2 regions of the Streptomyces sp. NPDC001100 genome follow, and region 2 is predicted to be linked to the other one. Evidence: riboswitches for the same ligand, from Rfam matches in the RefSeq annotation. Region 2 holds a riboswitch; the other holds the start of a gene.
What was found. Region 2 has a riboswitch for glycine ahead of gcvP (aminomethyl-transferring glycine dehydrogenase). Riboswitches for the same ligand answer to the same signal wherever they lie in the genome.

Region 1: it holds a riboswitch for glycine, as region 2 does, so the genes downstream of both, gcvT (glycine cleavage system aminomethyltransferase GcvT) here and gcvP (aminomethyl-transferring glycine dehydrogenase) in region 2, are expected to answer to the same signal.

The regions. Positions count from the first base shown of each region.
Region 1 is NZ_JBSFKO010000004.1:75,062-82,073, forward strand. It holds gene glyA (serine hydroxymethyltransferase) at 1-638, opposite strand, end outside; gene gcvH (glycine cleavage system protein GcvH) at 653-1,033, opposite strand; gene gcvT (glycine cleavage system aminomethyltransferase GcvT) at 1,152-2,273, opposite strand; glycine riboswitch at 2,308-2,426, opposite strand; glycine riboswitch at 2,427-2,540, opposite strand; gene ACWDEW_RS06750 (AAA family ATPase) at 2,690-3,379, shown strand; gene ACWDEW_RS06755 (enhanced serine sensitivity protein SseB) at 3,444-4,229, shown strand; gene ACWDEW_RS06760 (enhanced serine sensitivity protein SseB C-terminal domain-containing protein) at 4,406-5,194, shown strand; gene ACWDEW_RS06765 (ABC transporter permease) at 5,532-6,539, shown strand; gene ACWDEW_RS06770 (ABC transporter substrate-binding protein) at 6,611-7,012, shown strand, end outside.
Region 2 is NZ_JBSFKO010000040.1:6,118-13,129, reverse strand. It holds gene gcvP (aminomethyl-transferring glycine dehydrogenase) at 1-2,183, opposite strand, end outside; glycine riboswitch at 2,363-2,458, opposite strand; gene ACWDEW_RS39595 (PRC-barrel domain-containing protein) at 2,573-2,944, shown strand; gene ACWDEW_RS39590 (DNA polymerase IV) at 2,866-4,368, opposite strand; gene ACWDEW_RS39585 (MerR family transcriptional regulator) at 4,426-5,070, opposite strand; gene ACWDEW_RS39580 (bifunctional nuclease family protein) at 5,287-5,760, opposite strand; gene ftsR (transcriptional regulator FtsR) at 5,846-6,583, opposite strand; gene ACWDEW_RS39570 (FHA domain-containing protein) at 6,627-7,012, opposite strand, start outside.

The sequences.
Region 1 (7,012 bases), on a different contig from region 2:
AGGCCGGCCGCCACCAGGCCCGCGAAGTGCGCCATGTCGACCCACAGGTACGCCTCGACCTCGTCCGCGATCCGGCGGAACTCGGCGAAGTCCAGCTGCCGCGGGTACGCCGACCAGCCCGCGATGATGACCTTCGGGCGGTGCTCCTTGGCGAGCTTCTCCAGCTCGGCCATGTCGACCAGACCGGTCTGCGCGTCCACGTGGTAGGCGACCACGTCGAACTGCCTGCCCGAGAAGTTCAGCCGCATCCCGTGGGTGAGGTGGCCGCCGTGCGCCAGGTCGAGGCCGAGGATGGTGTCGCCGGGCTGGGCCAGCGCGAACAGGGCGGCCTGGTTGGCGGAGGCGCCCGAGTGCGGCTGCACGTTGGCGTACTCGGCGCCGAACAGCTCCTTGACCCGGTCGATCGCGATCTGCTCGGCCACGTCGACGTACTCGCAGCCGCCGTAGTAACGACGGCCCGGGTACCCCTCGGCGTACTTGTTGGTGAGGACGGAGCCCTGCGCCTCCATGACCGCGACCGGAGCGAAGTTCTCCGAGGCGATCATCTCCAGCGTGGACTGCTGACGGCGCAGCTCGGCGTCGACCGCGGCGGCGATGTCCGGGTCGAGCTCGTGCAGGGGCGTGTTCAGGACGGACATGGTTCTGCGACTCCTCAGCCGGCGGTGAAGGCGGTGTACTCGTCGGCGGAGAGCAGGTCGCCGGGCTCCTCCGTGATCCGCACCTTGAACAGCCAACCGCCCTCGAAGGGCTCGGAGTTGACCAGTGCGGGTTCGTCCACGACGGCCGAGTTGATCTCCACGACCTCACCGGTGACCGGCGCGTACAGGTCCGACACCGACTTGGTCGACTCCAGCTCGCCGCAGGACTCGCCCGCGGTCACCGTGGTGCCGACCTCGGGGAGCTGGGCGTAGACGACGTCGCCGAGCGCGTTGGCCGCGTACTCGGTGATGCCGACGGTCGCGACACCGTCGACGGCGGCCGTCAGCCACTCGTGTTCCTTGCTGTACCGCAGATTCTCGGGGTGGTTGCTCATGGCGTGAATTCTCCTGTACGCGGGGGAGTGCTGGTGAAGGGGGGAATGCGGAAGGGATCGCCGAACAGGGGGAACAGAGGCGATCCGCCCGGTCACGGACTCGACGCTACGACGACTGTCACTTCCGGCGCTTGTAGAACGGCAGCGCCACGACCTCGTACGGCTCGTGGCTGCCCCGGATGTCCACGCCGACACCGGCCGTGCCCGGCGCCGAGTGCGCGGCGTCGACGTAGGCCATCGCGATGGGCCTGCCCAGCGTGGGGGAGGGGGCGCCGGAGGTGATCTCGCCGATCACCCGGCCGTCGGCGACGACGGAGTACCCGGCGCGCGGGACCCGGCGGCCCTCGGCGATCAGGCCGACCAGGACGCGCGGCGGCTGCTCGGCGGCGCGCTCGGCGGCGGCCTCAAGAGCCGTGCGCCCGACGAAGTCGCCGTCCTTCTCGAACTTCACGACCCGGCCGAGCCCGGCGTCGAACGGGGTGAGGGCGGTCGACAGCTCGTGGCCGTACAGCGGCATGCCCGCCTCCAGGCGGAGCGTGTCCCGGCAGGACAGGCCGCAGGGGATCAGCCCGGCCGCGGCTCCGGCCTCGGTCAGTGCCTCCCACAGCTTCTCCGCGTCACCGGGGGCGACGAACAGCTCGAAGCCGTCCTCGCCGGTGTAGCCGGTGCGCGCGATCAGCGCGGGGACACCCGCGACCGTGCCGGGCAGACCGGCGTAGTACTTGAGGCCGTCGAGGTCGGCGTCGGTGAGCGAGGCGAGGATGCCGGGGGACTCGGGGCCCTGGACGGCGAGCAGCGCGTACGCGTCACGGTCGTCGCGGACGTCGGCGTCGAAGCCCTCGGCTCGCTCGACCAGCGAGTCCAGGACAATCTGGGCGTTGGACGCGTTGGCGACGACCATGTACTCGGTCTCGGCCAGCCGGTAGACGATGAGGTCGTCGAGGATGCCGCCGTCGGCCTGGCAGATCATGGTGTAGCGGGCGCGGCCGACGCCCACGGAGGCGATGTTGCCGACGAGCGCGTAGTTGAGGAGTTGGGCCGCGTCCGGTCCGGTGACCGTGATCTCGCCCATGTGCGAGAGGTCGAAGAGGCCGGCCTTCGTGCGGACGGCGAGGTGTTCGTCGCGCTCGGAGCCGTAGCGCAGCGGCATGTCCCAGCCGGCGAAGTCGGTCATCGTCGCACCGAGCGAGCGGTGCAGCGCGTCGAGCGCGGTACGACGGGGGGCGGCGGTACTGCTCATCGGTCGGTCTCCCAAGGCATGACGGCGAGGTCGTTCCTCCCCATCTGTCATCGGAACCTGAGAGGTTCGCCATGACCGCGCGGGACACGCACGGGTCACGGGTTGCACCTTGGGTGGGACCACCGGCGACGGCGGTCCGCTTTTCAGATGTGCCTCGCCCGCGCGGTAACTGGGCCTGAGAGATTCAAGGGAGGGACTTGCTCCTTCGGCGCCCCGAGCGTCGTACGACTGACGACGTACGACCGGGGACTCTCCCGCGCGGATTCAAGCGGCCGGTATGCAGTTAGGCGCGCACATCATCGCACAGGCTTTGTAACAGGCCTGTGGCCGGAAGCGAACGGAACCGCGAGACACCGTGCATTACCTTCTCTTTACGTTCGTTGGGGAGAATCTTTCCTGACCCCGCAGGGAGGACGATCACGGTGACAAGGACCACGGTGTACGCCACGACCTCGGCCGTAACGCTGCCCGAGCAGCCCTCGGCCCCGGCCGGGGAGGCATGCCCGGCCCGCCCGGCACCGGTCGTCCGCGACCTCCGCGAGCGCGCCGGCCGCAGCCCGCACGGACTCCGCTTCGGCCGCCGCGACCTGGTCGTGGTCACCGGCCTGCCCGGCAGCGGCAAGTCCACGCTGATGCGGCGCGCGGTCAGCGGCGACGGAGCCCGCGTCGACAGCCAGGACGCGAGGGACCGCTGGGAGACTCGGGCGTCCCGTATATCTGGCCTCCTCCCGTACGCGGTCTACCGCCCCCTGGTCCGCCTCGCCCACTACGCCGGACTGCGCCGCACCCTGCGCTCCGCGTCCGGAGCCGTCGTGCACGACTGCGGCACCCAGACCTGGGTGCGCGGCTGGCTGGCCCGCGCCGCCCACCGCCGCGGCGGCACCCTGCACCTGGTGTTCCTCGACGTCAGCCCGGACACCGCGCTCGACGGCCAGCGCGAGCGCGGCCGGGGCGTCTCGCGGTACGCGTTCCTGCGCCACCGCCGGGCCGCCGCCCGCCTGTTGTGCGCCGTGGAGCGCGGCGACCTGCCGCACGGCGTGGGCTCGGCGGTCCTGCTGGACCGGGACGCGGCGGACGTGCTGCGCCGGATCGACTTCGCGGACTGAGCCGCTAGCCTTTTCCGTCACAGCACGTTTACAGCAGGCGGTTTCACCAGCAGGCGGTAGGTAGATGGACTTCCCGGCGGACTTCCCCGGTCAGGCGTACCCCCACCCGCATCCGCACGGCGGATGGCCCGGCAACGAGCTGGAGGAGGTGCTCTCGGTCTCCCTCGGCCTGCCCTCGGCCGGCGGCCGGATCATCGAGGTGCTGTCCCGCAGCTTCGTCTGGGTCCCGCTGCCCAGCGGCGGCGGCCCGCACAGCGGACCCCTGGACCTGCCCACGCTGGACATCGACGGGCAGGCCTTCGTCCCGGTCTTCAGCTCCGAGGAGCAGTTCCGCCAGGTCGTCGGCTCGCATCTGTCGTTCACGATCGCGCCCGCGGTGGAGTTCGCCCGCGGGCTGCCCCCGCAGGTGGGCATCGCGGTGAACCCGGACGGCGTGGTCGGCATCCCGCTCCCGCCCGCCGCCGTGGCCGAACTGTGCCGCATCGGCCGCAGCGCCCTGGACGGCCCCACCAGCGGCGGCCGGGTCCGCCTCTTCGAACCCGACTGGCAGGACGACCCGGTCGACTTCCTCGCCGCGGCCTCCGCCGAGTTCGCCGCCATCGGCGTGGTCGGCACCGCCCGCCGCTGCCTGGCCGCGATCGAGACCGCCGACCCGGTCATGTTCGTGGGTGTGGAACTGACCAACTGGGACGGCGACCTGAGGGCGGCCCCCATGGACGCCCTGTCCCGCGCCCTCACCAGGGCCGAGGTCAAATGGCCGGTCAACCTGGTCCTCCTCGACGTGACACAGGACCCGGTGGCGGAGTGGATGCGCCAGACAGTGCGTCCTTTCTATACACAGGGTCACTAGCAATCGCCGTTGAGGGCAGCTGGCCCGGGGGCGCGGGGCTGTGTCGATTTGCGGCTCTGCCGCAGGGCGCGACAAGCCACGACGCACCCGCACTCGCCAACGGACACTGAGCCCCCACCCATTGGGCGCTTAAGCTGGACCCCAACGCAGGCCAACCACCAGAAGGGGCGGTACACGTGAGCGCCAGCGGCACCGCGACCGGCCAGGTCGAGCACATGCTGCGCCAGGTGACGCCCGGGCGCTACGACGCCTACGAGGCGCTCCTGCGCGCCCTCGCGACCCCCCACTCCGGCCAGATCTGGATGCTCCTGTGGCACGGCCAGTCCGGCTCCCCGGACGCCCAGTACGGAAACATGCACGTGGAGGGCTACGGCTACGCCCCCTGCGTGACCTCCGCCCAGGAGCTCTCCGCCAGCGGCTGGAACCGCTCCTACGAGGTGGTCGACGGCCTGGACGTGGCCCGCACCCTCTACCCCGACCACTTCGGCCTCTGGCTCAACCCGCACGCCCCCGGCGGCGGCGTCGGCATCCCCTGGCTGGACCTGCGCCGCATCGCCACCGGCCTGGAGCGCCAGCCCGCAGGGCCCCTGCGCCTGACGGAGCCGGCGATCGAGGTCCCGCAGTTCTACGGCCTGCTCACGCAGAACGCCCACCGTACCCCGGCGGTCCGCACCCTCCGCCGCGCCTGGGTGCAGCCCGCGCTCGGGGCGCCGTATCTCGCGATCGGTCTGGATGTCTACGACACCAGTCCGCCCGCCGTGGACTCGGTGCGCGCGATGATGCAGCAGTCGATCGGCGCGGTCCCGGACGGGCTGCCGGTGTCGACCGTGGCGATGTCCGACGACTACGACCCGGTGGCCCTGTGGCTGCGGGCGAACGCCCGCCCGTTCTACGACCGCGAGGCCCAAGCGGCGCCCGCCCAGGCGGGCGGGTACGGCTACCCGCCCGCCCGTGGTGGATACTGACCCGGCGAGTCCTCTTCCCCGCTTCTCCGCAGGATTTACGTCGACGACACATTTCTTCGCGCGTAGATCGCGGTCTGGTGCCCCAAAAAGCGCCGAATCGGTGATCTGTCCCAACTGCCCCGCGTCCGGGGGGCGTTACCCGTTGTCCGTATAACGGAACCCTCCAGCCCGCATCACGTTTACGCATCCATTCACCGTCAAGTCTGGCAGCAGATCACCAAAGCGTTGAAGACTCCCGCACCAGGGGCCGTTCGCCCCGATGTACTACGGACTGATCATGGCCGCCACAGCGGCAAGTGTGGGCCGGCTACCGCCGGTTGAGAGGGGTCCCTGCCAGATGACGGCACCATTGCACGAGCCGACTGCGGAAACGGCCCCGAGCGCGGCCGAGGAAGCGGCGGTAGTGAGCGCCGAGACGAAGGGCGTTCAGGGCCGTTCCCTGGGCCGGATCGCCTGGGAACGGCTGAAGCGCGACAAGCTCGCCCTGACGGGCGGCATCGTCGTGCTCGTCCTCATCCTGCTCGCCCTGCTCGCGCCGGTCATCACCAACCTGCTCGGACAGGACCCCGACGTCTACCACGAGAACCTGATCGACCCGCTGTTCAGCACGCCCACCGGTTCCCTGGGCGGCATCAGCGGCGATCACCTGCTGGGCGTCGAGCCGGTCAACGGCCGCGACATCCTCGCCCGCATCCTCTACGGCGCCCGGATCTCGCTGCTGGTCGGCTTCATGTCCGCGGTCGTCGCCGTGGTCCTGGGCACCGTCCTCGGCATCCTCGCCGGCTTCTTCGGTGGCTGGGTCGACTCCGTCATCAGCCGCGTCATGGACGGTCTGCTCGCCTTCCCCCAGCTGCTCTTCATCATCGCGCTGGTCTCCGTGATGCCGAACGACCTGCTCGGCCTGTCCGGGTCGAGCGTGCGCGTCTTCGTGATGATCCTGGTCATCGGCTTCTTCGGCTGGCCCTACATCGGGCGCGTGGTGCGCGGCCAGACGCTCTCGCTGCGGGAGCGCGAGTACGTCGAGGCGGCCCGCTCGCTGGGCGCCGGACGGGCGTACATCCTGTTCAAGGAACTGCTGCCCAACCTGGTGGCGCCCATCGTCGTCTACTCGACGATGATGATCCCCACCAACATCCTCACCGAGGCGGCCCTCAGCTTCCTGGGCGTGGGCGTCAAGCCCCCCACCGCCTCCTGGGGTCAGATGCTGTCGAGCGCGATCGACTACTACGAGTCCGACCCCATGTACATGGTGGTCCCGGGTGTGGCGATCTTCATCACCGTTCTTGCCTTCAACCTCTTCGGCGACGGCGTGCGGGACGCGCTGGACCCGAAGGGCTCTCGCTGAGCCGCCATACCCAAGTGTCCCGTGGCACCAATCACGGGGTCTCTCATCAAAATTCCGGAGGATCCGAGATCGTGACTACCCAACGCACCTCAGGGCGGCGTAAGCAGGCGTTTGCCGCTGCTGCCGCGGTCGCCGCACTGCTGACCACGGCGGCGTGCGGCGGCAGCAACAGCGACGACAAGGGCTCGAGCACCGGCGCCGCGGGCTTCAACGCCGCGAACGAGAAGGTCGCTCAGGCTTCGCTGGCCAAGAAGGGCGGCACGCTGAAGTTCGGCGGCGCCCAGGACGCCGACTTCTGGGACACCACCCGCGGCTACTACGGCTTCATGTGGAACTTCGCCCGCTACTACAGCCGCACGCTCGTCACGAACAAGGCGGCGCCGGGTGCCGAGGGTGCCCAGCTCACTCCGGACCTCGCCACCGGTCTCGCCAAGGTCACCGACGGCGGCAAGACCTACACGTACACCCTGCGT
Region 2 (7,012 bases):
CGCACGCCCACCGGCCCGACACCCGGCCCACCCCCACCGTGCGGAATGCAGAACGTCTTGTGCAGATTCAGATGCGAGACATCGCCGCCGAAGTGCCCCGGCTTGGCAAGCCCCACAAGGGCGTTGAGGTTGGCGCCGTCGACGTAGACCTGCCCGCCCGCCTCGTGGACCTGCGCGCAGATGTCGGCGACGTGCTCCTCGAACACCCCGTGCGTGGACGGGTAGGTGATCATCAGCACCGACAGCTCGTCGCGGTACTGCTCGATCTTCGCCCGCAGGTCCTCGACGTCGATCTCGCCGTCCTCGGCGGTCTTCACGACGACGACCTTCATCCCGGCCATCACGGCACTCGCGGCATTCGTGCCGTGCGCGGAGGACGGGATCAGACACACGGTCCGCTGCTCGTCACCGTTGGCCCGGTGGTACCCACGCACCGCCAGCAGTCCGGCCAACTCGCCCTGCGAACCGGCGTTGGGCTGCAGCGACACCTTGTCGTACCCGGTGACCTCGGCCAGCCGCTCCTCCAACTCCCTGATGAGCGTGAGGTATCCCTGCGCCTGCTCGGCGGGCGCGAAGGGGTGCAGCTGCCCGAACTCGGGCCAGGTGACCGGCTCCATCTCGGTGGTCGCGTTGAGCTTCATCGTGCAGGAGCCCAGCGGGATCATGCCCCGGTCTAGCGCGTAGTCCCGGTCGGCCAGCTTGCGCAGGTAGCGCAGCATCGCGGTCTCGGAACGGTGGTCCCGGAAGACGGGGTGCGTGAGGTACGCGTCGTTCCGCAGCAGCGCCTCGGGCAGCGTGTCCTCAGCGGTCGCGTCGAGCGCCTCGATGTCCCCTTCGACCCCGAACGCGGCCCATACGGCGGCCAGTTGGGCGCGGGTGGTGGTCTCGTCGCAGGCGATGGACACCTGGTCCGCGTCCACGAGGTGGAGGTTGACCCCGTCCTCGCGGGCGGCGGCGACGGCCTCGGCGGCCCGGCCGGGAACGCGCGCGGTCAGCGTGTCGAAGTAGCCGCCGTGGACAACCTCGACACCGCCGGCGGTGAGCCCGGCGGCGAGGATCGTGGCGTACCGGTGCGTCCGCCGCGCGATGCCCTTGAGCCCCTCGGGCCCGTGGTAGACGGCGTACATGCCGGCCATGACGGCGAGGAGCACCTGGGCGGTGCAGATGTTGCTGGTGGCCTTCTCGCGGCGGATGTGCTGTTCGCGGGTCTGCAGGGCGAGGCGGTAGGCCTTGTGTCCGTCGGCGTCGACGGAGACGCCCACGAGCCGCCCGGGCAGGCTGCGCGCGAACTTCTCGTGCACGGCCATGTATCCGGCGTGCGGCCCGCCGAAGCCCATCGGCACCCCGAAGCGTTGCGTCGTACCGACCGCGATGTCCGCGCCCAGCTCGCCGGGCGACTTGAGCAGCGTGAGCGCGAGGAGATCGGCGGCGACGGTGACGAGGGCGCCGAGCGCGTGGGCCTGCTCGATCAGCGGCTTGATGTCGCGTACGGCACCGGAGGCGCCCGGGTACTGCACGAGCACGCCGTTGATCTCGCGCTCGGCGATGTCGGCCGGGATGCCGTCGCTGAGGTCGGCGACGACGACCTCGACACCGGCCGGCTCGGCGCGGGTCTCGATGACGGCGATGGTCTGCGGCAGCGCGTCCGCGTCGACCAGGAACAGACCCTTCTTGTTCTTACCCATGCGCCGCGAGAGCGCCACGGCCTCGGCGGCGGCCGTGCCCTCGTCGAGCAGGGAGGCGCCGGAGGTCGGCAGCCCGGTGAGGTCGGCGACCATGGTCTGGAAGTTGAGGAGGGCTTCGAGCCGCCCCTGGGAGATCTCCGGCTGGTACGGCGTGTAGGCCGTGTACCAGGCCGGGTTCTCCATGACATTGCGCAGGATCACGGGCGGGGTGAAGGTCCCGTAGTACCCGAGTCCGATCATGGAACCGAGGACCTCGTTGCGGTCCGCGAGGGAACGCAGCTCGGCCAGCACCTCGGCCTCGGTACGAGCACCGGGCAGGTCCAGGGAATCGGCGTTCTTGATCACATCGGGGACCGCGGCGGCCGTGAGCTCGTCGAGCGAGCCGTAGCCGACCTGCGCGAGCATCTTGGCCCGCGCTTCCTGGTCGGGGCCGATGTGGCGCTGCTCGAACGGGATGCCCTGTTCGAGCTCGGAGAGCGAAGTGCGAGGGGTGGTCATTTTGGGAGGCCTCCTGGTCGGACACGACCTTCGAGGGCACCACGACAGTGGGGTGCCGGACGGCCTCCCCCTCTGTCATCTCAACCTGAGAGCTTCACCGGTCACCCGAGGGTCACCGGCTTTCACCGTCGGTGAGAGCGAGGGCCGTCGCCGGCACCCGCCCTGCTTTCCAGAGTGACCTCGTCCGTGCGGTACGTGGGCCTGAGAGATTCCGGGGAGGATTTGCTCCTTCGGCGCCTCCGATGAAGTCTGGAGGACTCTCCCGCACGGGGTCAGCAGCCGCTCGCCAGCCTACCAGCGAGCGGTGCAGCCGAGCTTTCGAGTGGCCACCGGCCCGATTGTGCTCTTTTGTAGAGTTTACGAATGAGTTGCGACCAGGAGGAGGGCCCGTGCAGACCGATATCGATCCGCGCAACCTGATCGGCCGCAAGGCGTTCGACCGCACCGGCGCCAAGATCGGCACGATCGACGAGGTCTACCTCGACGACGCGACCGGTGTACCGGAGTGGGCGGCCATACGCACCGGCCTGTTCTCCAGGGACGCCTTCGTCCCCCTGGAGCCCAGCGAGCTCATCGAGGGCACCCTGCACATCCCCTTCGACCGCTCCCTGATCAAGGACGCCCCCGACTTCGGCGTGGGCCGCCACCTCTCCCCCGACCAGGAACTCCAGCTCTACCACCACTACGGCCTCGACGTGGCCCCACCGCCCTCCCTCCCGGACCGCGACTTCGGCAGACTGGCGGGCTCGGACGACGCCTGAGCCGAGGCGGCGAGAGGGTCGGCGGGTCTTCGATTCTCCGGGGGCGGCGCCACCAACTGCCCTGATGCCACGGCCAGTTCACCCGCGTCCCGCGTCACCAACGGCAGCGGCTCCGCCGGCTCCAGCTCGGGATCGTCGGTCCGGAACGTCCGCACCCGCCCGGGCCCGGCATCCTCCGGCGTCTCAAACCGCACGGTGACCCGCCCCAGCCCGCTGCCCTGCACCCACCCGTGCCCGAACCCGGCGTGACGCACATCGTGGCCCGCGGGCCAGCGCCGCTCGACGGGCGCCGGCTGCTCCCCTCCCTCTTCCTCCTCCGTGTGCTCCTCCTCAAGAAGGTCGGCCTGCTCCCCCGCCGCCTGCGCGAACAGGTCCTCCTGCGTGTAGTCGGCGAGCCCGGAGACACCCACCCCCAGCAGCCGCACCCCGCCCGTGGTGTCCACGGAGTCCAGCAACCGCGCCGCTGCCTCCCGCACCACCCCCGGGTCGTCGGTGGGCCCGCGCAGCGTCTCGGAGCGCGTCAGCGTCGAGAAGTCGTACCGCCGCACCTTGAGCACGATGGTCCGCCCCGACAGCCCGGCGCCCCGCAGCCGCCGTACACACCGGTCGGCTAGGCGCTGCACCTCCAGGCCCACCCGGATCCGATCGTGGATGTCCACGTCGTAGGTGTCCTCGACGGACACCGACTTGGTCTCCCGCTCGGCCACCACGGGCCGCTCGTCGTGCGCGAGCGCCATGGCGTACAGCGCGTGCCCGTGCGCCTTGCCGACCAGTCGTACGAGCTCGTCCTCGCCCGCCTCGGCGATCTCGTCGACCGTGGTGATCCCGGCCCGCCGCAGATGGTCGCCCGTCGCCGGTCCGACCCCCGGCAGCGTGCGCACCGACAACGGTCCCAGCAGCGCCCGCTCGCTCCCCGGCTCGATCAGCACCAGCCCGTCGGGCTTGGCCCGCTCGGAGGCGATCTTCGCGAGCATCTTGGAGGCCGCGAGACCGACCGAGCCGGTGAGCCCCGTGACCGCCCGTATGTCGGCGCGGAGCCGCTCCCCGGCCCGCCGCGCGGACTCGGCGTCCCAGGCCGCCTCACCGGCCTCCAGATCCACGAACGCCTCGTCCAGGCTCAGCGGCTCCACAAGCGGCGACAGCGCCCGCAGCAGGGCCATCACCTGCTCGCTGATCGACCGGTAGAACCCGAAGCGCGGCACGAGATACGCGGCGTTCGGAGCGAGTCTGCGCGCCTGGGCCATGGGCATCGCCGAGTTCACCCCGAAAACCCGTGCCTCGTACGAGGCGGTGGCCACCACCCCGCGCGGCCCGAGACCGCCCACGACGACGGCCTTCCCGCGCAGGCTCGGCTTGGATGCCTGCTCCGCCGAGGCGAAGAAGGCATCCATGTCGAGATGCAGGATCGTGGGCGCGGTTCTCACATCTCCGATGCTGCCCTACGCCACTGACAATGCCCCGCCACGGCTCCCGCCGGGTCCTCAGACGGCCCGGTTGCGCCGCCTGGCCAGCTCGTCGGCGGGGTTGACCCCGAGCAGCGTCTCGCCGGTGTCGACGCGCTCCCCGTGCAGCTGCGACAGGGCGCTCTCGACATCCCGCCACACCACGCCCACGGCGATCCCGAAGACCCCCTGGCCGCCCTGGAGCAGGGCGTGGACCTCGTCCGGCGAGGTGCACTCGTAGACCGTGGCGCCGTCGCTCATCAGCGTCATGCGCTCCAGATCGCGGAAGTCGCACTCCCGCAGGTGCAGCACGGCGCTGCGGATGTTCTGCAGCGACACACCCGTGTCGAGGAACCGCTTGACGATCTTCAGGACGACGACGTCGCGGAAGCTGTAGAGCCGCTGCGTCCCCGACCCGTGTGCGGGCCGCACGCTGGGCTCGACGAGCCCCGTGCGTGCCCAGTAGTCCAGTTGCCGATAGGTGATGCCGGCCGCCGCACAGGCCGTAGGGCCCCGGTAGCCGATCTGCTCGGACGCCATGGCCGTCGCCCCTCCACTGCTCGGCACGGCAGTGGGTCGATGCGGAGCGTGATCGGCCGCACTGCCATGAAGCGGGTACGGGCCACTGTCCCCGAAACTGCGTTCCGGGGCACCCCCAGCCGTACCGTCGCCGCTGCTTCTCACGCCGACCTCCGTCCTTGACCTGCCTTCTCGACGGTAGGCAGTCACCAGGGGTGCGTCAACGATCGCCACGCTAGGCACGCCGAGTGATAATCACCCTAGGAGTGGTTTCCCGTACCCCACCGCGGGGAAAGGCTAGCCGAATGCTCTCGCGGCGGGCCGCAGGACGCTCTCACACGCCGGTGGCAAATGCCAGCATTTTCCTGCCGGCCGTCGATCTCACTGGCTGTTGGTCCCGAAGTCCTCGGGCGAGATCTGGTCGAGGAACTCGCGGAACTTCTCCACCTCGTCCTCCTGCTCGTCGGGGATCGCGATGCCGGCGTCGTCGAGCACGCCGTCGCTGCCGTAGATCGGCGTCCCGGTGCGCAGTGCCAGCGCTATGGCGTCGGACGGGCGGGCGCTCACCTCGACTCCGCTGGCGAACACCAGCTCGGCGTAGAAGACGCCCTCACGCAGATCCGTGATGCGTACTTCGGTGAGCTCCTGGCCGACGGCCTCCAGCACGTCCTTGAACAGGTCGTGGGTCAGCGGTCGTGCGGGGGCCATGCCCTGCTGTGCGAAGGCGATCGCCGTCGCCTCCCCGGGCCCGATCCAGATGGGGAGGTAGCGGTCGCCTCCCACTTCACGCAGGAGCACGATCGGTTGGTTGGAGGGCATTTCGACCCGGACACCTACGACATCGAGCTCGTTCACACAGCAACCCTAGGCCGTGCCCGGGACGTTTGGGTAGTCGGGCCGGGATCGGGTGACCGATCAGGCTGCCGTAATCCCGCCCGGCTCAGGGCAGGCGTACACCCAGCGCGGTCTGCACCAGCGCGGCGTGCAGCTTCACCGTGAGCCCCGCCAGCTCCTTCGTACGGGCCTCCGCGTGGGCCCTGGTCTGCGGATTGCGGTGCCGCTTCAGTGGGGCGACCACCTGGTCGACGAGCCCGGCCTCGCGGTCCGCCGCGGCCTTCATGGCGCGCAGGTGCCGGGGTTCGATCCCGAACCGCCCCAACTCCAGGACGAGCCCGGCCACGGTGACGGCTTCCGCGTCGTACACGCCGTCCGGCAGTGGAGCGATGAGTCCGTACGACTCCCACTCGTCGAGCTCCTGCTCACCGATCCCGGCGGCGGCCAGCAGCTCGGCCCGCCCGATCCGGGCCGCCGTGGGGCCCTCCACGGGCTCCAGGACGACTTCGCCGTCCCGTTGACGGCCTACGGTGGGCAGCGGGGCGGCCTCTCCGCGCTCCATGGCTTCGAGGTGCTCGCGGATCACCTTGAGCGGCAGATAGTGGTCCCGCTGCATCCGCAGAACATGGCCGAGGCGCTCGACGTCGGCGGGGCTGAACTTGCGGTATCCGGAAGGGGTCCGCTGCGGCTCGATGAGCCCCTCCGACTCCAGGAAACGGATCTTGGAGATGGTGACTTCGGGGAACTCGTCGCGCAGCGTGTTCAGCACCGTGCCGATGCTCATCAGCCCGGTGTCCGCGGCGGCGGTACCGTGCCCGGCACCGCCGCTCGGTGTTTGAAGCATGGACCTTCCTGGGGGAATCCCCCGGACACAGTCCGAGGGAGGGTCAGTAGCCCCGCTGGCTCGCGTAGAACACCAGCCGGTACTTGCCGATCTGCACCTCGTCACCGTTGGCCAGGGGGACCGAGTCGATGCGCTCGCGGTTGACGTACGTGCCGTTCAGGCTGCCGACGTCGGCGACTGTGAAAGAACCGTCGGCAACACGCCGGAACTCCACATGGCGGCGCGAGACCGTCACGTCGTCCAGGAAGATGTCGCTCTGCGGATGACGGCCGGCAGTGGTCAGCTCGCCGTCCAGCAGGAAGCGGCTGCCCGAGTTCGGACCGCGCCGCACCACCAGGAGCGCCGAGCCCAGCGGCAGGGCGTCGACGGCCGCCTGGGCCTCCGGGGAGAGCGTCGGCATCTGCGTCTGGCCGGTCACCTCGGCGTCGT